DNA from 2 places in the Halomonas sp. hl-4 genome. Region 1 is predicted to be linked to the other one. Evidence: predicted binding sites of a transcription regulator. Region 1 holds the regulator's gene; the other holds the start of a gene.

Region 1 (14,589 bases):
AGGGCGGGTTCAATTTGCCAATCATCGCGAGAGCACGCTCTATTTCCCGGAATTATTCGATGCTCCCATGCAGCTGCAGCACGCCACAGGGCAGGTGGAGTGGGTTTACGATGGCCCGCGGGCGCTAGTGAGTGGGCGCGACATCGTGCTTGACTGGGATGGCGCACGCGTCAGCGGTGGCTTTGGGTTGGTCACTGATGCGGATCGCGGCCACTTTGGTCTGGATATTGACTTTCAGGATGTCGATGCTCTGGAGAACCCACTCGCACAGTGGGTGCCCATGAAGGCACTAGAGCCGGAATTGCGCGAGTGGCTGGGTAACGATGTGGGCGGCTATGTCACGCAAGGCGCGTTAAAGCTGAGCCAGCCTTTAGGTGATGACGTTGACGCTGATGCGTTAACGTCCACCCTTGAGCTGAGGTTGCGCGATGGACACCTTCCCATGGCTCCGGAATGGCCACAGATTGAAGGTTTGGCCGGTCGCTTGAAGTGGCAAAACGACCGTCTGTTGGCCGAAGTTGAGCGTGGCCAAACACAAGGGGTTGTGTTAAGCGGCGGGGCGGTTCGGTTACAGGATGATGTGCTGAACCTGTCTGGTCAGTGGCAGGCAAGCGGGCAAAACGCGCTGGCGTTTTTGTCGGCGATGCCCGATATAGGGACACCTGACATGAGTGCCCTTGACCTTCAGGGCGATATTGACGGTGACGTGGCACTTGCCATGTCGCTGGACGATGAAGATGACCTCACGCTGGAAGTCAACGCCGAGCCCAGAGATATGCAGATAGGCTATGGGGAGCTTGCTGAGCGCATCGAGTCGCTGCAGGGCCAGATTACCTGGCAGCAGCAGGGCGAGCAAAGTGCACTGGTGGGCGAGTTGAATGGGCAGCTTTTGGATGGCGCGATTCAAGCGGCGATCGACACCCGGGAAGACAGCGTCGCGCTTCAGGGCGAGGCGTCGGCCCGTGGGTTGTTGAGTCTGGCAGGGGTGAGCCGGGAGGCGGCGGGGGCGCTTGCCGAGGGCCGTTCACCCTGGCAGGGGCAACTAACGCTATCGCCTTCCCCTAGATTGGAGATGGAAAGTGATTGGCAAGGCGTGGCCGTCAAACTGCCCGATCCGTTTGCTAAAAGCGCCCAGCAGGCATGGCCCTGGACCCTGACAGCGGATCTTGACCCCATACGTATCCAGAGCCGTGTAGCCGAGATTGCCGATTTGCATATTCAATCTAGCGCTGGCGGTGAGCTTGCGGGCAGCGTGCGCCTGGGCGAAGCCGTTCGTCGTACGCCGGACTGGCGAAACACCCCTGGCTGGCAGCTGGGTGCGGAACTCGAGCGGTTGGATATCGCCGCTTGGCAGAAGGCGTTCTCGCCCATCGTTCAGGGCGGCGACAAGGTAGATGCTGACGAGGCGTCAATCTCAGCATTCCCGCCGCTTTCGCTGAGTGTCACCACGTCTTGCGTGGTATACAAGCAGGATTGCTTGGGTGGTGGCACAGCCGAGGGCGACCTGTACGATAGCAACTTATCGCTGGTGCTCGACAGCGATTTGGTGAGAGGGCGGGTTGATTATCGTCCCAGAGGGGCGACGCCCTTGGATATTGCGCTCTCTCAGCTCTATTTAGATCCCATTGTTGATGCAGTGTCTGGAAGCAATAGCGAGCAGCAAATTGTGTCTATGCCGTCTTCCTGGACGGAGTCGGTTGAAACAACGACGCCTGAAGCATCAACCCCAATAGCATTGCCCGCGTGGCTAGCCGATGTTCCTAATGGTCGCTTACGCTTGTCCGAGATGCTGCTCGACAATAAGCGAATCGGTCCTTTGACAGCCTTCTGGCAAGCTGATGGTGACGGTATTTCGCTAGAACCGGTTGGCTTGACGCTTGGGCAACTAACCGCTACCGGTGCGCTGCATTGGGAAGGTGGCGCCGCCACTAGCAAAACCCGCGCGGAAATGGCGATCAAGGGCGGTAATATTGCCACTGCGCTTGAGCATCTCGACCAGCCGGTGGCCATGCGTAGCCGGAGCACTCAGGTGGATGCAACACTGGCCTGGCCGGGGGCTCCGTGGCAGTTGGATCTCGCCCAGGCCGGGGGAGAGATGACCACCGACATACGCGATGGTCGCTTTCTTACCCTTGAATCGGCACCGGCCCGCTTGGTGGGGCTGTTAAACTTTGACAATATCTTACGCCGTTTGCGGTTGGATTTTTCCGATGTGACCGGACAGGGCACGGCATTTGATCGTGTGCATGGCGCGGCGGATATCGCCGACGGTAAGCTTATGCTGCGCGGTCCATTGCAAATCGAGGCGCCCGCCGCCACGCTGTCCCTTAGTGGCGACGTTGATTTGGTGAACCGTGAACTTGATCAACGCCTTGGCGTCGCATTACCGCTAAGCCAGGGCTTGCCCATGGCGGCGATCGCTATTGGGGCCCCCGTGGTGGGCGGCGCGCTGTTTTTAGCCGACCAGATGTTTGGCGATGCCTTGGATCAGGCGACCACGATTTATTACCGTGTGGAGGGGCCGTGGGCCTCGCCGCAAGTGACTTTAGAAGGTTCTCGATGACCGCACACACTGACGATTTACAAACCGCCGTTTCGATTTTGCTCACCCCAGGCGGATTAGACCTTGGCGCCCTTGACGCTGGCCTGGGCTACGCCATGGGCGCTGGTGTGGACTACGCCGACCTGTATTTTCAGCGTACCTGGCAAGAAGGCTGGGTACTGGAGGACGGCGAAGTTAAGGAAGCAAGCTACAATATTGACGGTGGCGTCGGCGTCCGTGCGCTTGCCGGCGAGAAAACCGGCTTTGCATACTCCAACCAGATCACTGCCGATGCGCTGATGGATACGGGGCGTACCGCGTCCGGTATTGTGCGCAGTGGCAAGCGTCTGACCGGGCAGGCCGTTAAACCCGTAACGGCGTCGCCTTACTACGCCGGCATCGATCCTCTCGCCGGCCTTAGCGCCGATGAAAAAGTCGCCATGCTCAAAGAGGCGGATCGCGCTGCCCGCGCGGCAGATCCCAGCATCAGCCAAGTTAGTGCATCGCTTTCCGGAACCTACGAAGTAGTGTTAGTGCGTGCCAGCGACGGTACATTGGCAACCGATATTCGCCCCCTTGTGCGCTTCAATGTCAGTGTTATTGCCGTTAAAAACGGCCGCCGGGAGCGCGGTAGCGCTGGCGGCGGGGGGCGTTATTCGATGTCGCGGCTGCGCGATGAACAGGTCTCAGAGCGCTATGCCAAAGAGGCAGTGCGCCAAGCGCTGGTCAATCTCGAGGCGGTCGATGCGCCCGCTGGGCAAATGCCGGTGGTGTTGGGTGCCGGATGGCCAGGCATTTTGCTGCATGAAGCCGTGGGGCATGGTTTAGAAGGTGACTTTAACCGTAAGGGTAGTTCGGCTTTTGCAGGACGTATGGGCCAGCGCGTGGCCTCAAAAGGCGTCACGGTGGTGGATGATGCCACGTTAAGCGATGGTCGTGGTTCTCTGAGCGTCGATGACGAAGGCACGCCGGGGCAATATACCTCGCTGATTGAAGATGGTGTCCTGACCGGCTACATGCAAGACAAGCTTAATGCGCGTCTAATGGGGATGGCGCCGACTGGCAATGCCCGTCGCGAGTCATTTGCCCATATCCCGATGCCGCGAATGACCAATACTGTCATGCTGGCGGGGCAGGATGAGCCAAGCGATATTATCAAGAGCGTCAAGCGGGGTATTTACGCGGTGAGCTTTGGTGGTGGCCAGGTCGACATCACCTCTGGAAAATTTGTGTTCTCCGCCAGCGAAGCCTATTTGATTGAAGATGGCCGTGTAACGGCGCCGGTGAAAGGCGCGACGTTGATTGGCAACGGCCCTGAGGCCATGAGCCGGGTGTCGATGATCGGTCATGATATGGCGCTGGATACCGGCATCGGCGTGTGCGGCAAAGAAGGCCAGGGCGTGCCGGTCGGCGTTGGTCAGCCGACGTTGAAAGTTGACGAGCTGACCGTCGGCGGCACGCAGTCTTAAACCAGGATTAAAGCTGGACGGTATCGCGTAAAAACTTGAACAGCTTGCGAGCGCTGGCCGGCGGCTTGTTTTGATCTCGCTCACGCTGGGCATTACGGATTAATTGGCGCAGGGTTTGGCGGTCGGTATCCGGGTGCTCAACGAGCCATTGCTCCGCTGCCGGGTCGCCTTCATCGATTAATCGGTCGCGCCATTTTTCAAGTCGATGAAAGGCGTGGTCGCGTTGCTGTTTTTCCTGTTCGATGCCGTCGAATACGGCCTGAATAGCCGCAAGGTCTTCCTTGCGAATTAATTTGCCGACGTACTGCATATGCCGACGGCGCCCTTCATGGGAACGGATGCGAGCGGTTTCGTCGATGGCGCGCAGCATGTCATCGGATAGTGGGAAACGGGCCCGCTCGGCGGGTTGCATGGCGATTAATGTTTCCCCCAATGCCTGAAGCGCGTGCATTTCGCGCTTTAACTGGGACTTGCTGGGGCGCTCTGCCATGTCATCGTCTATAGGCTCGGGGCGTTGTTTTGGCATCGTGGGTTCTCTTAAACAGAATTCGTGGCCTTATTATATCAGGCTGCGATGCTCAATATTGATCTACCGGCTATGTCGGTGGTTAAGGAGATTGTATGGCTCAAGCGTTCGATGCATCTGCCCAGCAGGCACTGCTCATCCTTCGTGCGGAAAGTGCATTAGCGATGGCCAAACGGATGGGCGCCGATGCCGCTGAGGTGGGCGCAAGTGTGGATCAGGGGATTGGCGTCAGTGTCCGCCAGGGCGAGGTTGAAACCGTTGAGCTTTCCCGAGATCAAGGCATTGCGATCACCGTGTACGTGGGCCAGCGCAAAGGCAGCGCCTCTTCGACGGATGCCAGCGACGCTTCGCTACAGGCCACCGTCGAAAAAGCCCTGGCGATTGCCCGCTACACGGGAGAAGACCCGTCGGCAGGGCTTGCCGATGCGGCGTTGATGGCGACCGAGCTGCCCGATTTAAACGTTCATCATCCTTGGGCGTTAACCACTGATCAGGCTATTGAGCTGGCATTGACCTGTGAGCAAGCGGGTCGCGAGGTGGCAGGCATTACCCAATCAGACGGCGCCTCGCTGTCCAGCGGTGAAGGCGTGCGCGTATATGCCAACAGCCACGGTTTTATCGGTACCCAGAAAGGTAGTCGGCATTCGCTTTCTTGCATGCTGATTGCCGAAGACGCGCAGGGTATGCAGCGTGACATGGATTACACCTCGGCGCGCGATCCTGATCAGCTATCTGACCCGGCGGCGGTTGGCCGCGAAGCGGCCAGACGAACGCTGCGTCGGCTGGGGGCCAAACGACCACCTACGGGAACTTACCCGGTGCTGTTCGACCCCAGTCTGTCGAGTGGTCTGGTGGGCCATCTAATGGGCGCCCTGGCGGGCGGTGCGCTATACCGTCAGGCGTCTTTTCTGTGCGATCGGCTCAACACGCCTCTTTTCCCCGATTGGTTTAGCCTCGAAGAGCGGCCAATGGAAGTTGGGGCAACAGCTAGCTCTCCGTTTGATGGAGAAGGTGTACAAACGCGCAATAACCGATTTATCGACCAAGGCAAAATTGCGAGCTACATGCTGTCTTCATACAGCGCCCGGCGCTTGGGTATGACCACGACGGGTAACGCTGGCGGCGCACGCAATATGCGCATTACCGCGCCGTTAACTAGCCAGGCATCGCTGTTGGAACAAATGGACACTGGCGTTTGGGTGACCGAGTTAATGGGCCAGGGAATTAACGGCGTGACTGGCGATTACTCACGCGGTGCTGCGGGTTTCTGGGTCGAGAAAGGCGTGATTCAATACCCCATAGAAGAGTTCACTATTGCCGGTAATCTGGAGCGTATGTACGCAAACTTGATCGGCGTGGGTGATGACATTGACCGGCGGGGTAGTATCCATTCCGGCAGTTGGCTGATTGATGGGATGACTATCGCGGGTAGCTAGCTTAGCAAGGCAGGGCTTTACTTGTCCTCGTCAAAACGTGCGTCGAACAGCGCTTGAATCGCATCCAGTGCTTGTTCGGCGTCATTGCCTTCTGCTCTTATGCATAGCTCCGTGCCACAAGGCGCTGCAAGCATCAAGAGGGCCATGATATTGGCGGCATCGGCTTCCTGCTGCTGCTTCAAGACACGTACGTTGGCGTCAAATTGCTGACTGCACTGTACAAGTTTGGTCGCGGCGCGAGCGTGAAGGCCGCGCTGGTTTGTAAGGGTAAGTCTACGTTCGGGCACCCTGATTCCTTTTGGCTGCTAGGGTCGTCGCAATAGATGATGGCCCTTGCTAAACGGCTAGGGCGACTAATGCTAAAGCGGCGCGTTGACCGTGTATTGTAAGCCCAGCTCGCGGTGACGTAACTGTACCTCACCTGCTTGCCCGGCGAGGCGCTGCGCCAGTTGTTCAACCATATACACTGAGCGATGCTGACCCCCGGTACATCCTATCGCGACGGTCATGTAGCTGCGCTGGCTGTTTTGGTACGCCGGAAGCCAGCGTTCAAGCCACGCCTGAATATCGCTGGCCATGTCATCGACCAGGGGATAGTTAGCTAAAAACGCAATTATATCGGCGTCGCGGCCAGTAGACGAGCGCAGAGAGGGATCCCAGTAAGGATTAGGCAGGCAGCGCACGTCGAAAACGATATCGGCATCGAGCGGCACACCGCGCTTATAGCCGAATGACTCAAAGGTCAGCGTTAGCTGATCACGTCGCTGATGCGCTACCTGGTCGGTGATACGACGACGAAGATCGTGTACCGACAGGCGCGATGTATCGATAGTGAGATCGGCGAGGTCACGTATTTCGTGCAGCGTTTGCTCTTCTTGATCAATGGCTTCTTCAAGCGTGAGCGTGCTATTGCGTGTTAAAGGGTGGCGCCTTCGAGTAGCCGAATAGCGCTCCAGCAAAATACGTGCATCGGTGGTCAGATATACAATCTGACACTTGATGGTACGTTGGCGAAGCTCTTCGAGAAGCTTGGGAAGCTTAGCAAGCGCGCCCGGCAGATTGCGCGCATCAATGCTAACCGCCAGATGGGTGCGTTCCCCCTGGTCGCGTAGCTCATCAATCAGCGAGTCCAGTAGCATGGCTGGCAAATTATCAATGGCGTAATAGCCCAAATCTTCCAGCGCCTGTAAGGCAATTGATTTGCCTGACCCGGATCGTCCACTAATAATGACGAGTTGCATGAAGGCTCTCTTGCTTGCGGTCAAGTGACGTGGGTAACCAGCCAGAGTAAGACGTTAACTCAATCTATACCCACCGGACGTGCCAGCGGGTTACTGACTGGCTGCTTGGTCGCGTATCTTGGCGGAGATGAGATCCAGCAGTTCACGTTGACTGCCCGTTTTGCGTAGCTGCTGGCGTGTGTCGGCGTCGTTCATGATGGAAGCGACTTGGCCCAGCAAGGCCAAATGCGTGTCGTCCGCTTCTTCGGGCACAAGTAGGACAAACACCAAATCCACCGGATCGCCGTCAATTGCATCGAAGTCGACCGCTTCATTGAGTTTGAGAAAGCCCGCGATAGGCGATTCACAGTGTGGGCTTCGCGCATGAGGAATCGCCACACCGTTGCCAATTCCCGTGCTGCCCAGGCGTTCACGCCCAATCAAGCGACTGAATACTTCCTGGCTATCGAGGCTTGGGATGTTTTGCGCGATGAAGGTGCTGAAAAACTCCAGCACCCGTTTTTTACTGCCCCCAGGCACATCGTAGAGAACGCGCTCCGGGGGGAGGATAGTGGCCAACGTCATTGAATTAACGCACGCCTGCGCCTTGGGCGCGGGCTTGTGCTTTTTCCTTATGCTTAACGAGTTGCCTATCGATTTTGTCCGCTAGGGCGTCAATGGCGGCGTACATATCATTATCAAGGGCTTCGGCGTGCAAGTCAGCACCTGCTGCGTGCAACGTGCAGGCCGCTTGTTGGCGCTCTTTTTCAACCGAAAGCGTTACCTGCACGGTGGTAATGTTGTCGTAATGGCGCTCGACGCGTTCCAACTTTTCGTTGACATAGTCACGCAAGGCGTCAGTCAGTTCCACATGATGACCGGTGATATTGACTTGCATTGACGTACTCCTTATCCATCGGACTGTTCTTCGATTGTAACCCTTTTTGCCGTTAAGCAAAGCCCTTGTGATGAGTTTCCGTTTATCTAACGCAAACGACGTCGCTCGCTGGATGAGGGAATGCCCATGCCTTCTCGATATTTGGCAACAGTGCGGCGTGCCACGTGGATGCCGACGTCTTCCAGTAGAGTCACTAAACGGCTGTCCGACAGTGGTTTGCCGGAGGGCTCTTCCTGAATTAATTTTTTGAGCCGTGCACGAATCGCCGTACTGGAGTGGCTGTCACCGTCTTGACCGCTTATTTGGCTGGAGAAGAAGTATTTAAGCTCGAAAATACCCCTTGGGGTATGGATGAATTTCTGGGTGGTGACGCGAGAAATCGTCGACTCGTGCATCTCTACCGCATCCGCAATATCCGCCAGAATAAGCGGCTTCATGGCTTCTTCGCCCTGCTCTAAAAAGCCGATTTGGCGAGTGATGATTTCGCGGCCGACACGCAGTAGCGTGTCGTTGCGGCTGGAAAGGCTTTTGATCAGCCAGCGGGCTTCCTGTAAGTGGTCTTTGAGGAATTGGTTATCCTGGCTTTTGTCGGCGCGCTTAATCAGGCTGGCGTAGTCGGGTTGAATCCTGAGCTTAGGCAGCGCCTCTGGATTGAGCTCAAGGTGCCAGCCTTCGTTATCGTGGCGAACCACTAGATCGGGGATCACATAGCTGTCGTCAGTGGCGCTATAAGCGCTGCCAGGGCGCGGGTCAAGGCTGCGGATGAGCTGGACGACCTCGTCTAGCTGCGCATCGTCGAGGCTTAATCGTCGCTTGAGTAGACGTTGATCATTTTTGCCCAAGGCTTCCAGAAACTGGCGCACCAAACGCCGCGCGGGAATCAATAACGGCGTATCGTCGGGTAGCGTGGCGAGCTGAAGCATCAGGCACTCGCGAAGATCACGGGCGAACACGCCGGTGGGCTCAAACTGTTGAAGCCGTAACAAGATGGTTTCAACCTCACGCTGGCTGAGCCCTTCCACGCCTTGGGCGCGCAGCCCTTCGCGGATATCGTTGAGTGGTTGGGTGAGGTAGCCGTTTGTATCGAGAGCATCAATCAGGCTCTCGGCAACCAGCTGTTCGCGGCTGCTTAAGTCGGTCATGGCCAGTTGCCAGAGGAGGTGGCCGTGTAGGCTTTGCCCCGCCGCTTGGCGTTCAAAGTCAGGGCCCTCACCACTCGAGCTGCCGGTACTGCCCGTGTCCTGGTAGGTATCCGACCAGTCACTGTCGACGGAGAGCTCTGTGGGGATGCTGTCTGCCCATTCAGCTTCTTCCGGCTCGCTGGCGGCTTGTTCGCTGAACTCATCCTCCTGCTCAAGCATGGGGTTGGCGTCCAGCGCTTGCTGAATTTCCTGGCGTAAATCGAGCGTTGATAGCTGCAGCAGAGCAATTGCCTGCTGCAGCTGAGGTGTCATGGTGAGCTGGGTGCCAATTCGCAGTTGAAGAGAAGCTTTCATGACCATCAGAGAACCATTCGGTTATCGGAAAGCATCCACCCTAGTGCGAGTTTTGTTTTGGTGCAAGTGCAATAAGCATGCCACCGGCAATAAATATGCCATTGATAGCTTTACAGACGGAAATCAGCGCCTAAGTAAACGTCGCGCACTTCTTGATTGTCAAGAATGGCGTTTGGTGTGCCGCTGGCAATAATGTGGCCATCGCCGACAATGTAGGCGATGTCGCATATATCCAGCGTTTCACGCACGTTGTGGTCGGTGATCAATACGCCAATGCCCCGGTCCTTCAATGCGCGGATGATCGACTTGATATCGCCCACTGAAATAGGGTCTACGCCCGCGAAGGGTTCATCGAGCAGAATAAATGCAGGCTCAGTGGCCAGTGACCTAGCGATTTCGACGCGCCGCCGTTCACCACCCGATAGGCTCATGCCCATATTGTCGCGGATATGGGTGATATGAAAATCCTCTAGCAGTGTTTCCAGACGAGCTTCGCGTCCGGCGCGGTCCAGGTCGCTTCGGGTCTGTAAAATGGCCATGATGTTATCGGCGACGGAAAGCTTGCGGAAAATAGACGCTTCTTGAGGTAAGTAGCCAATGCCTGCCTTGGCGCGCTCGTGCATAGGGGCGCGAGAAAGATCAAGGGTGTCGATGCCGACGCTGCCTGCATCTGCCTTGACCAAGCCGACAATCATATAGAACGAGGTGGTTTTACCCGCGCCGTTGGGGCCAAGCAAGCCCACAATGCTGCCTTGGGAGATGTCCAGGTTAATATCTTTTACGACGCGTCGGCGCTTATAGCTTTTTGCCAAATGGCGGGCGTGTAGCGTTCGAGTTGCGCTTTCGGCGGCAGCTACCATCGGGCTCTCCTTAGTCTTCGGGTTGCAGCGTCATGCGGATGCGTTGCGGCTCTTGGTTCTCAACATCGGAACGTGCTTCGACGACCTCGCGGTCGATGAAATAATCCAAACGTCCGCCGGTGAAGCGGTCGCCTTGTTGAATGATTTCTGCCTGGTCAATCAACTCAACCCGGCGCTCGGCGACGTGATAAATCACGCGCCGGCCCCAGCCTTCTATCGGGCCATCTTGGTCCTCGGGTTGCTGACGTAAATAGGCGCGATCACCCAGTGCCGTCGCCCGCGAGAGCTCGCCTTCTTCGTTACGTTGGATTTCAACTTCATCGCCTCTGATCAGCATATCTCCCTGGCGAACCTCTACGTCGCCGGTGTAAACCGCCGTACCGGCACGTTGGTCAAGGTCAAGCTGATCGGCTTCGACTTCAACCGGTTGCTGTTGCTGGTGATTATCCGCCAGCGCATAAAAAGGGACTAAGCAGGCAGCGGCAACCGCCGTGTAGATAAACGCTTTCATGTTTTATTCCTGTCCAGGTTGCGTCTCTGGGGGGTGGTGGCCTTGAACGTTATCTTCAAGCCTCACCTCATCCTCGTTTAGCCATGCATCCATCCGCTGCGCCGTTGTTCGCTGGGGCGGTTGCTGGAGTAGCACGTGGGTGTCACTCCATGCATGGGCGTTTTTCCCTTCATAGTGCAGGACATCTGTATCGAGTTGCCAGCCCTCTTCGGGTGCTATGAGCTTGGCATTGCCGGAAAGCGTCAGTTCCTGGGAGCGAGTGTTAAGCGTGCCCACCTCTGACGTGGCGTTCCACACGCGTCGCTCGCTGTCATAAAGTGTGGCGTGGGGTGTTTCGGTCTGGGTCGTCGCAGATTGAGGGGTATGTACCAGGCGGGGTGTGGTCAGCCCCTGCTGGATATTACCCTGTTCGTCAAATAGCGTGAGCTCGGCATTGTGTAGGACATGCCCCGGCTCTTCCGCACGCGCATCTGGGTCCTGGGGGACAGTTTGCGGGCCGCCAGGGTCCAGCCATACCAGCATGCCGCCGAGGGCCAGCACAATCAGCGCAAGTCCCACGCGCGTGCGAAGTTGCTTCAACATAGTTCCTCAGCCGTGTAAGTAGGTATCGATGACGGCGCCCCAGTGCCCTTGGGCGTCGAGTAGCGCATCGCAGACTTCACGAACCGCTCCGTGGCCGCCCAGGCGCTCTGTCACCCAGTCAGCATGGGTGTGCATGTAGTCAGGTGCGTTGGGCACCGTGATCCCGACCCCCGCTCGCTTGATGCTTGCCAAATCGGGTAGGTCGTCGCCGCAATACGCTACTTGAGGCAGTTCAAGCCCAAGGCGTTGGCAAAGGTCGCGCAGCACGGTCAATTTATCCTCGCAGCCTTGGTAGACGTGAGGAATGCCCAGCGCAGCGGCGCGTTGACTGACCATGGGTGAGTCACGACCGGTGATCAGGGCGACTGAAATACCCGCGCGTTTAAGTAGTTTGAGCCCATGGCCGTCTTGGGTGTGGAAGGCTTTGATTTCCACGCCATCGGCCTGAAAGTAAAGCCGACCGTCGGTGAGTACGCCATCAACATCAAGGGCAAATAAGCGAATGCGACGCAGTCGGTCGAGTAGGTCAGTGGAAAGGGTCATTGAGCCTCCGGTCGATTCAATTAAATGACGCCGCTGGCGAGCAGGTCATGCATATGTAGAGCGCCTATTGGGCGTTGTTGTTCATCCACCACCGCGAGGGCGGTAATGCGGTTGTCCTCCATGATGCGCACGGCTTCCGCCGCCAGCAGGTCGGGGGATATCCGCTTGCCGGGCCGCGTCATGACGTCATCTACCCGCACTTCACGCAAATCGTGGAAGTTATCCAGCGTGCGGCGTAAATCGCCATCCGTGTAGACGCCGGCTAGTTGGCCGTTGGGGTCCACCACGCAGGTGAAGCCCAAGCCTTGCCGGGTGATTTCCAATAAGGCGTCGCGTAGTGGGCTGCCTAATGCAACCTGCGGTAAACGTTCACCCTGATGCATAAGGTCGCGAACGCGCAGCAACAGGCGTCGGCCGAGGCTGCCGCCAGGATGCGACAATGCAAAGTCCTCTGCGGTAAAACCACGCGCTTCCAGAAGCGCCACCGCGAGGGCGTCGCCGAGGGCCAAGGCCGCTGTGGTTGAGCTTGTCGGGGCAAGGTCAAGGGGGCAAGCTTCGCGATCCACGCTGCTATTTAAATGAGCATCCGCATGCTGGGCCAGGGTCGAGGTGGGGCGCCCCGTCATGCTGATTAGTGGCGTCCCCAGCCGCTTGAGTAGCGGCAGCAGGGCGGTCACTTCGGCGGTTTCCCCTGAGTTAGAGAGCGCTATAACGACGTCGCTGCGCGTGATCATTCCCAGGTCGCCGTGGCTGGCTTCGCCCGGGTGAACGAAAAAAGCGGGCGATCCGGTGCTGGCTAATGTAGCCGCGAGCTTACCCGCAATATGGCCAGATTTTCCCATACCGGTGACGACTACGCGTCCTTGGCAGGCCAAGATAAGCTCGCAGGCATGGTCGAAATGCGCATCCAGTTTGGCGGCCAAACCTGCGATCGCGGCTTGCTCGATGTTTAGCGTGCGCAGTGCGCTTTGACGAAAAGGCGTGCTAGCAGCTGTCTCTGGCATGAGTATTAGCGTGGCTCGTTAAAATAATAAATAGAAGATAAGAATAACATTGACTGAGTGGACTTTGCCCCATCGTTTTGTGGTGAGGTGAACAGAGGCTCGCTTGTCGTCGTCAGGTAAGGTTAGAATACGATGTTCGATAATAGTTTTTAAACACTGTTTTCTTTATGCTGCGTGAAGCCAGTGAGTACGCACGTTAACGCGAGAGTTGATGGTTCCATGAGCGATGTGCCTTTTATTGAAGTCGAGAACCTGTATTTTTCGCGGGGTGATACCGAGATTTTTCGCGGGGTGAATATCACCATCCCGCGAGGAAAAGTGACGGCAATCATGGGGCCAAGCGGTACCGGTAAAACGACTTTATTGAAGCTGATCGGAGGCCAGCTTACACCCGATCAGGGCCGCGTGTTGATTGATGGAGACGATGTCCACCGGTTATCGCGTAAGGCATTGTTCGCCCTGCGCAAGCGCATGGGCATGCTGTTTCAAAGCGGCGCGCTGTTTTCAGACCTGGATGTTTATGAAAACGTGGCATTTCCGCTGCGTGTTCATACGGATCTACCCGATGCGATGATCCGCGATTTGGTGCTGCTCAAACTTCAAGCTGTGGGCTTGCGTGGCGCGCGCCACCTTTCGCCAGCCGAGCTTTCCGGCGGAATGGCCCGACGTGTGGCGCTGGCGCGGGCCGTGGCGCTTGATCCAGAGCTCATTCTTTACGACGAGCCGTTTGTTGGTCAGGATCCTATTTCCATGGGCGTGCTTGTGCAGTTAATTAAACGCCTCAACCAGGCATTAAGCCTGACGTCGGTGGTGGTGTCCCACGATATCAAGGAGACCCTGACAATTGCCGATTATCTGTATTTTATTTCCGAGGGCCATGTGGTTGCGCATGGAACACCAGCAGAACTCGATGCCAATCAGGATGCTCGGGTGAAGCAGTTTATACACGGTGAGCCCGACGGTCCCGTCCCCTTTCATTACCCCGCGCCGGCTTTTTACCAGGATATGTTGGGCGATGTGGCGACTCAGGGAGATGCCAAATGACGATGAAGCAAGGGCAGGTCGCCACGCGCATTACTCGATTGGGGCGTCGCAGCTGTGACGTGGTCGAGTCGCTGGGGCGCGCTGGGGTATTTCTTGCTCAATCGGCGGTAGGGGTGCCATCGGCAGAGGGCATTCGGCTTTGGATACGCCAGTTGCACTTTGTCGGTGTATTATCGCTAGCGATTGTGCTGGTGTCAGGCCTGTTTATCGGCATGGTGTTGGCGCTTCAGGGGTATACGATTCTCATTGATTTTGGTGCTGAGGATGCGCTTGGGCAGATGGTGGCGCTATCGCTGTTGCGCGAATTGGCTCCGGTGGTCGCCGCGCTGTTATTTGCCGGCCGCGCGGGCTCGGCGCTAACCGCTGAAATAGGCTTGATGAAAGCCACCGAGCAGTTAACCAGTATGGAAATGATTGGCGTCGACCCCCTCAGAAGAGTGGTTGCTCCGCGTTTTTGG
Region 2 (14,589 bases), 1.2 Mb from region 1:
ATCCATGGCTTCGATCGCCTGGGCTGAGCTGTAGCCTTCCGCCGGGCCACCCTGGAACTGCGCCCCTAAGTAAACCCCGAAGCGTGACACCACCGCGGGCTTGGCCTCGCGCTCCAAGGTGACGAACTCTGACAGCGGAATCCGCTCGCCGTCGCCCCCACGCACATAAATGTGATTGGTGTCATCAGGGGTTAAGCGGAAGTCGTCTTCGTTTTGCATATACACCTGGAAGTTACGGTTTTGATAACTGAAATAGTTAACAAAGCCGTTACCGAAGGTGTTAGCAAGCGTCGTCTGCAAATCTTCCAGCGATACGCCATAGCTCAGCGCTTTTTGCTGGTCGATATCGGCGCGGTAGCCGGGCACGTTAACGCTGAAGGTCGAGAAGACCTGCTCAAGCGCCGGGTGCTCGCTGGCTTTTTGGGTTACCTGAAGTGCGGCCTCGTAAAGCTCTTGGGAGCTGGCCCCGCCAAACGATTGCAAGTAGCCGGTAAAGCCGCCGGTGGTCGACAGTCCCTGTATGGGCGGTGCGTTAAACGCCATGGCCGAGCCACCGGGGATTTCAGCGCCAATCTGCATAATCTGCCCGACCAGATCGTTGGCACTAAGATCACGGTCTTCCCAAGACTCAAGGTTAATAAACATGACGCCACGGGCGGTGTTGACCGAGCTCGACAAAATGTCATAGCCCGCAATCGCCGAGGAGTAGCGCACCCCTGGGATTGCCTCGACCCGCTCGCTCAGCGCTGCCATGTACTCTTCGGTGCGGTCCAGCGACGCTGCATCGGGCAACTGCACGCTGGCCAGCACTATGCCCTGGTCCGTTTCCGGCACCAGCGTCGTGGGGTTGCTTTGATACAGCCACGAGGAGCCGGCAATGACCAAGGCCGTTAGCGCCAATGTCAGCACCCAAAAGCGCACCAGCACTTTCACTATGGCCATAAAGCCTGCGGTGATGGCGGCAAATAGCCTGTCAAATAAACGCAGCGGCGTTTGTACCGCGCGCATAAATTTGGACTGGGCGTGCTTTGGCTTATGTTTGATAAAGATGGCGGATAGCGCGGGCGTAAAGGTCAGTGCCATAAGTGCCGAGAACGCCACGGAAATCGCCACCGTCAAGGCAAACTGCTGATATATCTGCCCGGTAAAGCCACCCAAAAATGCCACCGGAATAAACACCGCCGCCATAATCAACGACGTGGCGATAACCGGGCCACCCACCTCTTTCATGGCGCGAATGGTCGCGTCTTTGACGCTAATATCCTCTTCTTCGCTTAGCACCCGTTCAACGTTTTCGACCACCAGTATCGCGTCGTCCACCACTATCCCTATCGACAGCACCAGCGCAAACAGCGTTAGCAGGTTGATTGAGAAGTCGAACATGTAGAAGCCAGCGAACGTCGCCAGTACCGAGACCGGCACCACCGACATGGCAATCACCGTGAACCGCCAGTTCTGCAGGAAGATAAACAGAATCACACCGACGATTAAAAATGCCTCAATAAACACCTTCACCACGGTGCTAACCGATGCATCAATAAACAGCGTGGTGTCGTAAGGCACCACGTATTCAAGCCCAGGCGGGAAACGTTCCCCCAGCTCTTCCATGGTGTCGTTAACCGCGCTTGCCGTTTCCAAGGCGTTGGCACCCGGCTGCTGGTTAATGATGATGGGCGTCATGGAGTCGCCATTCAGCTTCGCATCAACACCATAAGAGGAAGCACCCAGCTCAATGCGGGCAACGTCTTCAAGCCTTAAGGTCGAGCCGTCTGAATTGGTGCGCAGCGCTATGTCACGAAAATCGTCAACGTCGCTCAGGCGGCCGCCTGCGGTAATCGTATAGGTATACGAACGCGGCTCGCTCTGTGGCGTTGCCGCCAAGCTGCCCGCTGGAATTTCAGTGTTTTGCGCTTGAATAGCGCTGGAAACTTCGCTGGGAGTCAAATCGTATTGCGAGAGTTTTTCCGGATCCATCCAGATGCGCATGGCGAACTCACCGCCACCCAGCACTTCGGCTTCGCCGACCCCGGGCACCTGGCGTAGTTCGTCAATAATGTTCAGGGTGGCGTAGTTCTGCATAAAGACGTTGTTGTAGTCGCCTTCGGGCGAGGTCAGCGCCACAAACATCAAAATCGAGCTTGAACGCAGCTCAACGGTAACGCCCTGCTGCTGTACCGCTTCAGGAAGTTGCGACAGCGCACCCTGAACGCGGTTGTTGACGTTGATCGTATTGGTATCGCCTTCGGTACCAATATCAAACGCAACATTAAGTGATACGCTGCCGTTGTCACTGCTGTTTGAGGTCATGTAGAGCATGTCCTCAACGCCGTTAATCGACTCGGCAAGCGGTGCGGCCACCGTCTGCGCGACGGTTTCGGCATCGGCCCCGGGGAACTGCGCCTGAACCGAGACAGTAGGCGGCACCACGCTTGGGTACTGCTCAATGGGCAGCACCCGCATGCTGACGATGCCGATAATGGTCAGGATAATCGCCAGAACTGAGGCAAAAATCGGCCGACTGATGAAGAAGTTTGAGAAATTCATTGCGAGGAGTCTCCTTCCTCTTCGCTTTCTTCACCACCACCGGCACCGCCGCCCTGGGCTTGCTCGGCCTGCTCGGCAGCTTCTTCCTCTTGTTCGGCCTGTTCTTCCTCAACGTTTTCGACGACTTCGTCTGCATCACCGTCAAACGGCTGCGGATCAATGGCAGTGCCTGGCTCAATACCCGCTGGGTCGCCGACCACAACGCGGTCACCCTCTTCCAGGCCATCGCGCAGAATTTGCCAGGGGCCAGCCACTTCGCCCAGGCTAACCGTGCGTGAGCGAGCACGGTCATCTTCATCCAGTACAAACACCTGCGGGCCCATTAAGCCTTGGGTGACGGCAATTTCAGGCACCGCGTAAACGTCATAGCGCTTCAAGCCATCAATTCTGACGCGCACAAACTGGCCTGGCAGAATATCGCCGTCGGGGTTGTCGAAGGTGGCACTGGCCTGAACGGTGCTGGTGCTGTCGCTAACGCGCGAGCCTAGGTATTCCAAGCGCCCTTCAAGGCTGCTGTCTTGCTCGCCGCCGCGCCCTGGCAGAGTTAGGCTGGCACCAATATCTTCCACCGACTCGCCTTCACGCAGTTGACGACGCAGCTCAAAAGCGTCGTTTTGCGGCATTTGAAAACGCACTTCCAGCGGGTCTAGCGGCGTAATGGTGGCGAGCTCGGTTCCTGATTCAACGAAATTACCCACGTTGACTTCACTTAAGCTGATCATGCCGCCGACCGGGGCGGTGACCTCGGCGTAGTCCAGGTCTATCTGCGCGCTTTCCAGCGACGCTGACGCCTGGGCAACGCTGGCTTGCGCGACGCCAAGGTCGGCGCGGGCCTGGTCATATTCCTGGCGGCTTACTGAGTTTTGGCTTAGCAGCCGCTCAAAGCGTTCAGCATCACGCTGGGCTCGGGAAAGCTCAGCTTGGGCGCTCTGTAAATCGGCTTCACGCTGGTTAACGGTAGCTCGGTAGACGTCGGGCTCAATGGAGTAAAGGCGCTCACCTTCTTCAACAAACCCGCCCGGCTCAAAGTGACGCTCTTCTAAATAGCCACTCACGCGAGTTACCAAGGTGACTTCTTCGTCGCTGCGCAGTAGTGATGAGTAGGTTTTATCCAGGGGGAGATCTTGCCTTTCCGCTTCCATGACCTCAACGGGGCGTGGTGGGGCTTCTTGCTGTTCGCTGCTTTGCTGCTCCGCTTGCTCTTCTTGGCCGCAGGCCACCAGCAACGCGCTAACACCCGCCACCAAGAGCGCGCTGCGAGCGCCATAAAACATCTTTTTCATTACTTTCTTCCCTTGAGGCGCCTATAAACCGACACAGACTACAACCATACATGTATGAATGTAAAATATTTGACAGCCACTGGCGCCGCTAACAAGTATCTTTATTGCTCAAGTTCTGGACGCTCACCAATGTTGGTAACGCTGCTTGAGTCACTATCCTCTGGCAACGTAAAGGTGATCTCATCGCCTTGTAGCCACGCGTTGATGTCTTCTACGGCCTCAACGTCCAAACGGCCGGACTGCTGGCGCAGCGACAGCAGATTAACCACGTAGTCGTAGCGCGCCTGGGCATAGTCGGAGATCGCGTTGTACAGGTTTTGCTCGGCGTTCAATACATCGACAATATTACGGGTGCCTACTTCGTAGCCAGCTCGTGTAGCATCCAACGCGCTTTGGTTGGAAACGATCGCTTGCTCGCGAGCATCTACCGTAGAGACATCGTTGCTCACCTGGGTGTAAAGCGAGCGCACCTGCTGAACGGTGTCACGGCGCTGAGCCTCAAAGTCGAACTGGCTGGCTTCCAACTGATAAGTACTTTGGCGAATGCTGGCTTGGGTGCTGCCACCTGTATACAGCGGCCAACTGGCGCTTAGCCCCACCTGGCTAGACGTGTCGTGCCCTTCGATACCATCGATATCGTTATCGGCGTACTGATAGTTCGCGAAGGCTTCCAAGGTAGGCAAGCGCTGGGCTTCTGCCACGCCGACACCGCTGCGGGAAACTTCAACGCCCGCCTGTTCGGCGAGCACCAGCGGGTTGTTCTCCACGGCCAGATCCACCCATTGGTCGCGATCACTGGGGCTGGGCTGTTCAATGGGGTAGTCGTCACTCAGCGCTTCAATGTTGGCATAACGCTGGCCGGTCAAACGCTCAAGCGCCTCAAAGCTCACCTGCAAGTCACTCTGCGCGGCGATCCGTTCAGCACGCGACTGATCGAAACTCGCCTGAGCCTCTTCCACTTCGGTAATTGCGATCAGACCGACCTCAAACTGCTCTTCGGCTTGCTCCAACTGACGGCCAATGGCGCGTTCCTGAGCTAGGCGCGCATCGAGAATGTCGTTGGCGCGCAAAATATCAAAGTACGCCGTTGCCACATCGATCAGCACTTGCTGCTCGGTGGACGCCAGCACGTAGACCTGCTGGTCGATCTGCCGCTCGGCTTGCGTTACTTCACGGCTGTTGCGCGCGTCAAACAGCGCCTGCGAGGCTTCGAGCGTCAGGCTGACGCTATTGAAAGGATCGTCATTGCCGGCGGTGTTGCCTGTGCCATCCCCCGCCTGTCCGGCCTGGGCGCCGCTTTGGCTTTCATACTGGCGGTTGTGCGCCACGTTGCCCGAAGCATTCACCTGGGGCAGCAGGTCGCCACGGGCGACGTCCCGCCCCGCTTCGACGCTTTGGCTTTCCGAACGCACCGAACTCAATTCGGCATTGTTTTCCAGCGCATCGCGGGTGATGGTGATCAGGTCCGCCGACCATGCGGGAACCGACCATATCGATAGCAGCAGCGCAGGGAGCAGCATACGCTGCGTGGCAAGAGGACGAGAGGCCTTAAAAGCCAACGTGGAAGGGAGTCGCAGCATAGCGTTTTTCCTCAATAATATCGATCTGGGTGCTTACATACATTGTCGCATGTTTTTTTAGCGATACCAGACCCTGGTCAGATTTTCGGCTTATTTTTCACTTTTCTTTGCACCCAGACTGCACTGTTGTGTCACCGTGCATATCCGCCTCACTCAGCTATGCTGTACGTCAACATGCTGCACAGCAATATACAAATCACTGAGGAGCACCATGGATCGCATCGAATATATCAGCGTACGTCAACTCGAGATCGCCGTTCGCATCTGGCATCCCGATGCTCCAAACACCGTGATTGCTTGGCACGGACTCGCCCGACACGGCGGCGATTTTGCGTCCCTAGCCCGCCAATTAGGCCCCAAGTGGCGAGTCATCGCCCCCGATACACCTGGGCGCGGCCTTTCCAGCTGGTCTTTGTATCCTGCCAATGATTACTTATATAGCCACTATATGACGATCGCATTGGCGTTACTCGATCACTTTAATATTGATCGTGCTGCCTGGATCGGCACGTCGATGGGCGGCTTGCTGGGTATGCTGCTGGCCGCTAATGACGCCACCGCAAAGCGAATTCGCTGCCTGGTACTTAACGATGTTGGCCCTGAACTGGATAACCAAGCGCTGACCGAAATGGCCACCTACTTTAGCGTGATCAAACGTTTCTCTACGCTTAGCGAGCTGCAACAGGCCCTTGAACAACATTACCAGGGGTTTGGCGAACTGAGCCGCCGAGAATGGCAGCAAATGGCGCTCAGTAGCGCTAGGCGACTGCCCGACGGTAGTTGGAGCTTCCATTACGATCCCCGCATAGGCGAGCAGTTTTTACACGATACACCACGCGACACCTGGAGCGATTGGCAGCGTATCCGTTGCCCGCTAATGGTCATTCGCGGTGAACATTCGACATTATTGCGCGCTGAAAGCGTGACGCAAATGCAGCGTGACCAACCAAGCCTTGAAACACTTGAGGCAGCGGGTTGTGGCCATGCCCCCATGCTCAACAATGCACAACAGGTAGCGCCGCTCATGCGCTTTTTGATTCGTAATGGCGGCGTTAGCGAATCTCTAACCGCAAGCCCAAAGCAGCGGCTCAGCCAGTGGTGGCAACGCTTCGTTCATCAACGCGATTAAAAATGATAGTTAATCAGCGCGCCACCCATCACTTGGGTTTCATCGCCCACGTCATCCACAATCGGGCTATCGGCGGCATCGCCGGTTAAACGGGAGACGCCCAGCAGCCCTGTCACCGACCAATCACGACTTAGGTAGTAGCTTAAGCTGCTGGTCAGTCCATAACTGAAATAGCCATCGTTAGGGCGGTAGACGGCAAGCCCTGAACGAGCGCTTTCAGCCGGCGAAATACCGAACATATCATCGGTCCAGTCGTCGCTTGAGTAGGTTAGTTCAGGACCAATTGTGAAGGCCATTTGCTCAGATAGCATGGTGCGCCAGCTTGCCTTCAAGTCGGCTGCATAGCCATCCACATCACCGCCTAGCGGGGTTTTGGTAGCTGCTTCTAGTCCCCAGGGGCCGTTTGAATAGCGAGCGCGTAAACCTACAGCCGCGCCGTCATCCACCTCGTCTAGCCCACGTAGCTCACCGTCATTATCCCGCCCGGAGAGATAACTGATAAATGGCGAAACCTCCCAATCTCCCTGGCGTAACAGGTTAAAGCCAATACCGTCGCGCACGCTGGCATAGAAGGTATCGCCATAGGTGATGCTGCCGCTCGGCCAGACACGGGTTTCATTTTCATCGCTACCCAGGTACTCAGGTACGCTAAACACCCCGGCGCCCACGCTGCCTTCCCACTGCGCCATGGCACTGCCAGATGCAATCATCAGCAGCGTGGATAACGCTGCCGTGCGCCACACAGGGCGGAACCTACTTAATGCTGAATTTGGCATAGCAAATAATCTCGATGTAGTGAAACTCAATGTTGTGGTGAACAGAGGAAGCAATGCCTTTACCAACCGCAGGCCGTCTTCCTTGACGCGAGCGTTCAACGACGAAGCCGCAACTAGCGCTGCCAGTTACGCCTGGATCGCTTGTTATTATGGCGCAAAAAAATGCACCATAACATACATTTATGAATGTAAATTAGCACTAGGTCGCTATCCCGTCAATTTTCCTTCCGCCACATGGTCAACGCTATTAACCAGGGTAATCAACGCCTGACCGGTAAAAGGCCAACTTCCCAAAATAATGCACTCAGATCGCCACCCACCATCCTAAATAAATTGTGCTAAAGAAGTGCAACAGCGCCATTGGTATTGGAAATTAGCCATGTCGAATGCATTGACGATACGCCTTATATCCTGGCCGCGTATGTATGCCTTCAATAAGTGCATGGCGACTAATCAAACGCCTTTTAATGGTGCAATTTTCATCGAGTCATCTTGCGCCAGCTTTTCCTCAGGCTAATTCTCCCAACCGTTGGTCCCACGCCAAAAAAATATAAATTGATGATATAAATCGATTTTAAGGTTTTGGCAGGCAACCAGTTAATAACTTGGCATACCAAATGCAGTTGTCAGTGCACGAACAAAGTGCCTGCGATATCCAGATTTGGCCAAAGGATTAGCACTGGACGCTTAAGCGCAGCGTTAATTAACCCAAATGACACAGGATAACTAATTTATGTCGTATCTAATGCCCAGTGAGTTTGTCACTAAGTTGGTAGATCAGGGTGAATCAAAAGTTTATATGGGTACCCGGGATACGCTTATTCGTGCCTTTATGGCGGGAGCTACCCTGGCGTTGGCAGTTATTTTTGCCATCACCATCGCGACACAAACCGGAAACTTTTTGATTGGAGCACTGCTCTTTCCCGTTGGTTTTGTGATGCTCTACCTGATGGGCTATGACCTGCTCACTGGGGTTTTCACATTGGTGCCCATTGCCTGGCTCGATAAACGACCGGGCGTCACCCTGCCCCGTATGTTGAAGTGCTGGGGGCTGGTGGGAATCGGCAACCTTGCCGGTGCCCTGTTCATTGCCATCTTTGGCTACATGAACTTCACCATGGGCGGCACCGAAGAAATCAACGAGGTGGGCCTCACCATGATGGAGGTCGGTGAAAGCCGTACCGTGGGCTACCAGGATGCGGGGCTTGCCGGCTGGATTGTGCTCTTCCTGCGCGGCATGTTCTGTAACTGGATGGTGTCCATGGGCGTTGTAGGTGCAGCCATCTCCACCACGGTATCCGGCAAAATCATGGCCATGTGGATGCCGATCATCGTGTTTTTCTATCTTGGCTTCGAGCATTCCGTGGTCAACATGTTCCTGTTCCCCATTGGCCTGCTAATGGGCGCTGACTTCACGCTGTATCAGTACATCATGTGGAACGAAATCCCCACGGTGCTGGGCAATCTGGTGGGCGGCCTCACACTAGTTGGCCTTGTGCTCTATACCACCCACGTCCGCACCCAGCCCAAGAAAAATTTATCTTGATCGCCATCCAGCCAACAACGGGGCGCTACGCGTCCCCCTCTTCACAGGAGACCTATCATGGATAAACTTGAAATGCGCCACACTCTGCTTGCTGCCAAAGCACGCAAGAAAATGAGCTGGGACGATATTGCCAGTGCTGTGGGGATGTCGCCGGTATGGGTAGCGTCGGCTTGCTATGGCATGAACAGTGCAAGCCCCGATGTTGCCCAAAAGATCTGCAACACTCTGGACGTTGAAAGCGATGTCGCCGATGCCCTGGTGACATTTCCCACCAAGGCGTGGGATGAAGCGATTCCCCAGGATCCCTTCATTTATCGTCTCTATGAGGTCGTCGGCGTGTACGGCGAGACACTCAAGGATGTGGTGCAGGAGCAGTTTGGCGACGGCATCATGAGCGCCATCGATTTCACCATGGAGGTCGATAAGGTAAAAGACCCCAAAGGCGACCGCGTCCTGCTTACCCTCAACGGCAAGTTCTTGCCTTACAAATCCTGGTAAGCCTCAAGCGTAGCAACGCTGCGCTCCACCCCGCTGCGGTAGCTGGCCCCAAAGAGCAGCAGATGGTTAAGCAGCGGGTAAAGCTGGAATAGTGCTTCACGCCTCGGCCAATCGGTCGGGGCGTCGCCGTTCCAGTAAGCGTTATAAAAGTGGTCATCCAGCGAGCCAAAGAGCGTTAACATGGCAATATCGACTTCCGGGTAGTGTCGGTATATCGCCGGGTCGATGATCGCGGGGCCACGCGACGTGAACAGCACATTGCCTGACCAAAGGTCACCGTGTACCAAGCTCGCTGGCCTATCGGGCAGCCAGTCTTCCAGCGCATGTGCCTGGCGAACGATGCGATCAAACAGCTTTTTGTCGAGCAAACCGCGCTGATAGCAGGCATCGCTGAGCGGCAATAGCCGCCGTTCGCGCTGAAATGCCCGCCCATCGTTCAACGGCGCATTGGGTTGAGGAGTACGGCCGCAGGCATTATCCCAGTGCCAGCCATGCTGCTCTCCAACGTTTGAATGGAGCTCTTTCAGGCCCTCACCCAGCGCGGCATTATCACGTTTGCCAGACGTTTCAAGGGCCTCCATGATCAGCCAGCCCTCGGAAAGGCCTAGCACCTGGGGGACAATCAATACGGAGCACGCCCCGCTTAATGCGCGCAACGCCTCAGCTTCGCCACGCAGTCGATCGACGTCGTCATGCTTGACGACGACACGGCCCTGTTGGGTATCAAGCTGATAGACAACGGCAATATCACCGCCGCTAAGCGGTGTTAATGCGCCCTTGGGTGTAAGGTCGAGTGTTTCCAGTAACGCGCCTAGGTCTGAGTCCATTACATGCTCCCGTGCGCTGAATGCCAGTCCATTGTGACTGGCAACAGGGGGCGACGTCGACTCACCCCAGCCGCTGATTGATCAGCGTTTCCAGCTCAAGCTGGTCGTCGTGGAAGCGACGAATACCTTCCGCCAGCTTGTCGTTGGCCATGGCATCCTGGTTGTGCCCCCACCGGAAATCCGCTTCATTCAGGGCGGGGAATGGCTGACCACTGCCGGTAGGCGCGGCAATCTGAGGCGTTACCTGACCCTCTGCAGAAGCCAACTCCTCAAGCAGCGCCGGGGAAATGGTCAAACGGGGGCAGCCCGCCAGCGCCAGCACCTGGCCGGTAGTACGGAAACTAGCCCCCATCACTACAGTATCGTAGCCGCCCTGGCTGGCACGTTCACACACACCGCGTACAAACAAAACGCCTGGATCGTCTTGCGGCGCATACTCCTTGCCGGTGGCGTTTTTATACCAATCCGTTACGCGACCCACAAACGGCGAAATTAGAAACACGCCCGCATCAAAGCAGGCCTGGGCCTGGGCGTCGCTGAACAGCAGCGTCAGGTTGCACTGAATGCCTTCGCGCTCAAGCACCTCGGCGGCGCGAATACCCTCCCAGGTGGACGCCAGTTTGATCAGCACGCGGTCGCGGCCAACGCCCCGGGCTTGATAAAGCTCGATGAGCTCGTGGGCCTTGGCGATGCTTGCCTGGGTATCGAACGACAGCCGGGCAGCCACTTCGGTGGACACGCGCCCAGGCACCACGGCGGCGATTTCGCTGCCTACCGCCACCGCCAACCGGTCCACGGCGTGGGGCAGCTGCTGCTCGCGCCCGCCGCCTGCGGCTTTCACCTGGCTCAGTTCTTCGTCGATCATCGCCTGATAGCCCGGCAGACTGAACGCCTTGAGCAGTAGCGACGGATTAGTGGTGGCGTCCTGCGGCTGGTAGCGGCGAATCGCTTCCAGGTCACCGGTATCGGCCACCACCAGTGAGTGTTGTTTTAACTGCTGTAATTGATCAGCCATATCTAAATCTCCTTGTTGACCGCGTACCTGTCTGTTAATCAGTGTGGCCGTGGCGCTGTTGAAGCGCACTGCAATAACGCGCATACGCCGTCTGGTAAGCTGCCACCCGCGCTGGGTCTGGGTCCGCCTGGGAGTGGGCATCCAAGGTTACCAGCCGTTCACATAGCGCTTCCAGGGTAACGCCTGACGCGCGCTGGTCGCACCACGCTGCCTGGAGGGCCCCGCCCAGCGCGGCGGCATCGGTAATTTCGGGGCAGATCACCTGGGTATCGGTTATATCCGCCACCATCTGGCGCCACACCGCGCTCTTGGCGCCGCCGCCAATCAGGCGAATCTGGCTGGCGCCGGCGGTCAGATCCCCGAGCAGCTCAAGGCCATAGCGCAGCCCGAATGTCGCCCCTTCCATCACCGCCCGGCATAGATTGGCCTGGGTGGTATTGAGGCTGGTCAGGCCGAGGAAATCCGCCGAGGCTTCCGGCAGCATGGGTACCCGCTCGCCGTTGAAAAACGGCAGCACGGTCACGCCTTCCGCGCCGATGGGCGCACTCGCCACGCGCTGGCCAAAGGCGTCTAGATCCAGACCAAACAGCTCGCGCACCCGGGTAGTCGCCGAGGTGACGTTCATGGTGCAGATCAACGGCAGCCACCCGCCGGTGCTCGAGCAGAAATTGGCGACCATGGCATTGTCGAGGACCACCGGCGCAGGCGAATACGCACACACCGTGCCCGATGTCCCCAAGCTTAACGTAATCAGCCCCGGGGTAATATTGCCGGTGCCAATCGCCCCCAGCATATTGTCCCCGCCGCCGGAGGACACCACGACGTTATCAGATAACCCCAGTTCAGCAGCCACAGCGCTTTGCACCACGCCGGCGGGCTCATGGGCCTCGAGCAGTCGCGGCAGCACACGCTTCGGGTCCAGCTCGGGGGCGATTTCGGCGAACACATCCAGCCGCCAACGGCGCCTCAGGGTGTCGAAGTAGCCGGTGCCGGACGCATCGCCTGCCTCGGTCACGCGGTTGCCGGTCAGCCAGAAATTGAGGTAATCGTGAGGCAGCAACAGGCTGTCAATACGCGCGTAGGCATCGGGGTGGTGATCGCGCAGCCATGCCACCTTGGAGGCGGTATAGCCGGTCTGCAGCACCAGGCCGAGCTTCTCCAGGCAGCCGGCTTCACCGCCCAGGCGGGCGACAAGATCGCTATTGTGAGCGCTGGTTTCGGTATCGCACCATAGCTTGGCCGGATACACCGGCACACCGTCAGCGTCCAGCGCCACCATGCCGTGCTGCTGGCCAGAAACCCCGATACCGCGCACCTGCCCGGCGTCGACACCCGCGCGCTCCAGGGCTTCAAAGAAGGCGCCCTTCAGGGCGGACAACCATTCGCTTGGGGCCTGCTCGCGGCGGCCGTGCTCGCCTTCGTCGAGATGGTGAGGACGGCTAGCCTCGCCGCGGATCAGGCCTTGCTCTACATCTACCACCACCACTTTGGTACTTTGCGTGCCACAATCGACGCCGATATACATCACTTAATTCCTTTGGACGAGACCAGATCCTCAAGCGTAGCGCGTGCGCCGCGATCGTGCAGCGATGCAAGCGCCGCCAGATAGGCCGCCAGGAAGCGCGGCTGGTCGGCCAGATCGCCGAACAGCTCGCGATTTTCGACGAACGCCGTAGGCCGAGTGCGGTTCTGGGCGGCAATCTCCATCAGCGAGGTTTTCAGGCGATCGACGATGTCGATGGGCTCACCCTGCTCGTCCCGGCCTTCGGCGTAGCGGGCCCAGCTGGCCACCACCGCGGCGCTGCGGCGGATTTCGCCGCCCTGCGCCAACTGCTGACGAATCACCGGCACCAGCCACTTGGGGATCCGGTCGGAGCTTTCCGCGCACAGCCGGGCCAGGGTGTCCTTGATCTGCGGATTGGCAAACCGCTCAATCAGCGTCATCCGGTAGTCCTCAAGATCAACGCCGGGTACCGGCGAAAGCGTAGGCGAGCCCTCTTCGCGCATGTAGCCGAGCAAGAAATCCACGAACAGCGGGTCCTGACACACCTCATGAGCGTAACGGTAACCGGCCAGATAGCCAAAGTAGGTGAGCGCCTGGTGGCTGGCGTTGAGCAGCCGCAGCTTCATGAGCTCGTAGGGTTCAACGTCATCCACGATTTGAACGCCCACTTTATCAAACGCCGGGCGACCAAGCGGGAAGTGGTCTTCCAGCACCCACTGCGTAAACGGCTCGCATACCACCGGCCAGGCGTCATCGATACCGAAATGCGCCGCCAGTTCGCTGATATCCGTCTCAGACGTGACTGGGGTAATGCGATCCACCATGGCATTGGGGAACGCCACTTCGTCGGCCAGCCAGGCGCCCAGCGCCGGATCACGGGCCTGGGCATAGGCACTGAACATCCGCTTGGCCACATCGCCGTTGCTTTGTATGTTGTCGCAGGACATCACCGTGAAAGGCGCGATACCGCGCTCCCGACGACGAACCAATGCTTCTACCACCAAGCCAAAGCTGGACGAGGGCTGGGTAGGATTCGCCAAATCGTCGCGTATTTGAGGATTATCCAGGTCAAATTCGCCGGTCACTGGATGGAAATTGTAGCCGCCTTCGGTAACCGTCAACGACACGATACGAATCGCCGGGTCGGCCATTTGCTCGATCACCGCCTCGGTAGCCTCCGGCGCAAACAGGTAGTCGACCATGCTGCCAATCACCCGCGGCTCATACTGGCCGTCAGGGTGTTTGACGACCAGCGTGTAAAGATGATCCTGCGCGGCCAACGCCTGCTGCATGCGCTTGTCGCCGGGCATGACGCCGACCCCGACGATGCCCCAGTCCAGCGCTTCGCCCTGGTTCATCAGGCCGTCCAGGTACATGGCCTGGTGGGCACGGTGAAAGCCGCCGACACCAATATGCACGATGCCGGGGGTGACGGCGCTGCGGTCATAGTCGGGGGTGGCAATGGGGGAGCCTAGTGTGCCCACATTGTGATTATTGAGTTGGGTCATTATCGCTCTCCAGGTTAGTCCTAGGGTATGACGGGCTAACGCCAATACTGATCCGGTGAAAAACTGCACGTTTTCACCAGTTGGGCGTTGAGCATGTCTTTTTGATGGGTGCGCTCCAGGGCCCCAGCGCGGTCTTGGCCCATGGCCAACCAGCGGGCCACCAAGCGTTGGACGAGGACGTCGTCTTCAACGTCGAGCATCAGCGTCCAATCAAACAAGGGCCGCAGGTCACGCCACCCGGGGCGGTCGAGCAACAAGTAGTTGCCCTCGACAATCACGATGCGCTGCTCGGTGGTGATCAGCCGTCCACCGGCCCGCGCCAGGTCCAGCGGACGGTCGAAGACCGGCACCGCAACCGGCCTGTCGGCGCAGCGGATGC

Evidence for each region. Region 1 encodes sigma-54, which starts transcription at its own class of promoters, with help from an activator protein. Its sites were predicted from a motif close to TGGCACNNNNNTTGCTNT; they were not measured.
Region 2: the regulator sigma-54 is predicted to act here: its motif matches at 7,919-7,936, upstream of CPH17_RS18850 (formate/nitrite transporter family protein).

Annotation. Positions count from the first base shown of each region.
Region 1 covers NZ_LT907845.1:1,013,034-1,027,622, reverse strand. Annotated here, with positions in the region: gene CPH17_RS05075 (YhdP family phospholipid transporter) at 1-2,563, shown strand, start outside; gene tldD (metalloprotease TldD) at 2,560-4,011, shown strand; gene yjgA (ribosome biogenesis factor YjgA) at 4,019-4,537, opposite strand; gene pmbA (metalloprotease PmbA) at 4,633-5,973, shown strand; gene CPH17_RS05055 (HPr family phosphocarrier protein) at 5,991-6,260, opposite strand; gene rapZ (RNase adapter RapZ) at 6,333-7,214, opposite strand; gene CPH17_RS05045 (PTS sugar transporter subunit IIA) at 7,305-7,778, opposite strand; gene hpf (ribosome hibernation-promoting factor, HPF/YfiA family) at 7,783-8,091, opposite strand; gene CPH17_RS05035 (RNA polymerase factor sigma-54) at 8,178-9,593, opposite strand; gene lptB (LPS export ABC transporter ATP-binding protein) at 9,698-10,447, opposite strand; gene lptA (lipopolysaccharide transport periplasmic protein LptA) at 10,458-10,958, opposite strand; gene lptC (LPS export ABC transporter periplasmic protein LptC) at 10,962-11,540, opposite strand; gene CPH17_RS05015 (KdsC family phosphatase) at 11,547-12,083, opposite strand; gene CPH17_RS05010 (KpsF/GutQ family sugar-phosphate isomerase) at 12,104-13,087, opposite strand; gene CPH17_RS05005 (ABC transporter ATP-binding protein) at 13,307-14,131, shown strand; gene mlaE (lipid asymmetry maintenance ABC transporter permease subunit MlaE) at 14,128-14,589, shown strand, end outside.
Region 2 covers NZ_LT907845.1:4,020,734-4,035,322, reverse strand. Annotated here, with positions in the region: gene CPH17_RS18875 (efflux RND transporter permease subunit) at 1-2,544, opposite strand, end outside; gene CPH17_RS18870 (efflux RND transporter periplasmic adaptor subunit) at 2,541-3,827, opposite strand; gene CPH17_RS18865 (TolC family outer membrane protein) at 3,929-5,407, opposite strand; gene CPH17_RS18860 (alpha/beta fold hydrolase) at 5,619-6,536, shown strand; gene CPH17_RS18855 (MipA/OmpV family protein) at 6,533-7,279, opposite strand; gene CPH17_RS18850 (formate/nitrite transporter family protein) at 8,046-8,858, shown strand; gene cynS (cyanase) at 8,916-9,356, shown strand; gene CPH17_RS18840 (fructosamine kinase family protein) at 9,341-10,183, opposite strand; gene tal (transaldolase) at 10,245-11,198, opposite strand; gene xylB (xylulokinase) at 11,233-12,723, opposite strand; gene CPH17_RS18825 (mannitol dehydrogenase family protein) at 12,723-14,210, opposite strand; gene CPH17_RS18820 (nucleoside/nucleotide kinase family protein) at 14,246-14,589, opposite strand, start outside.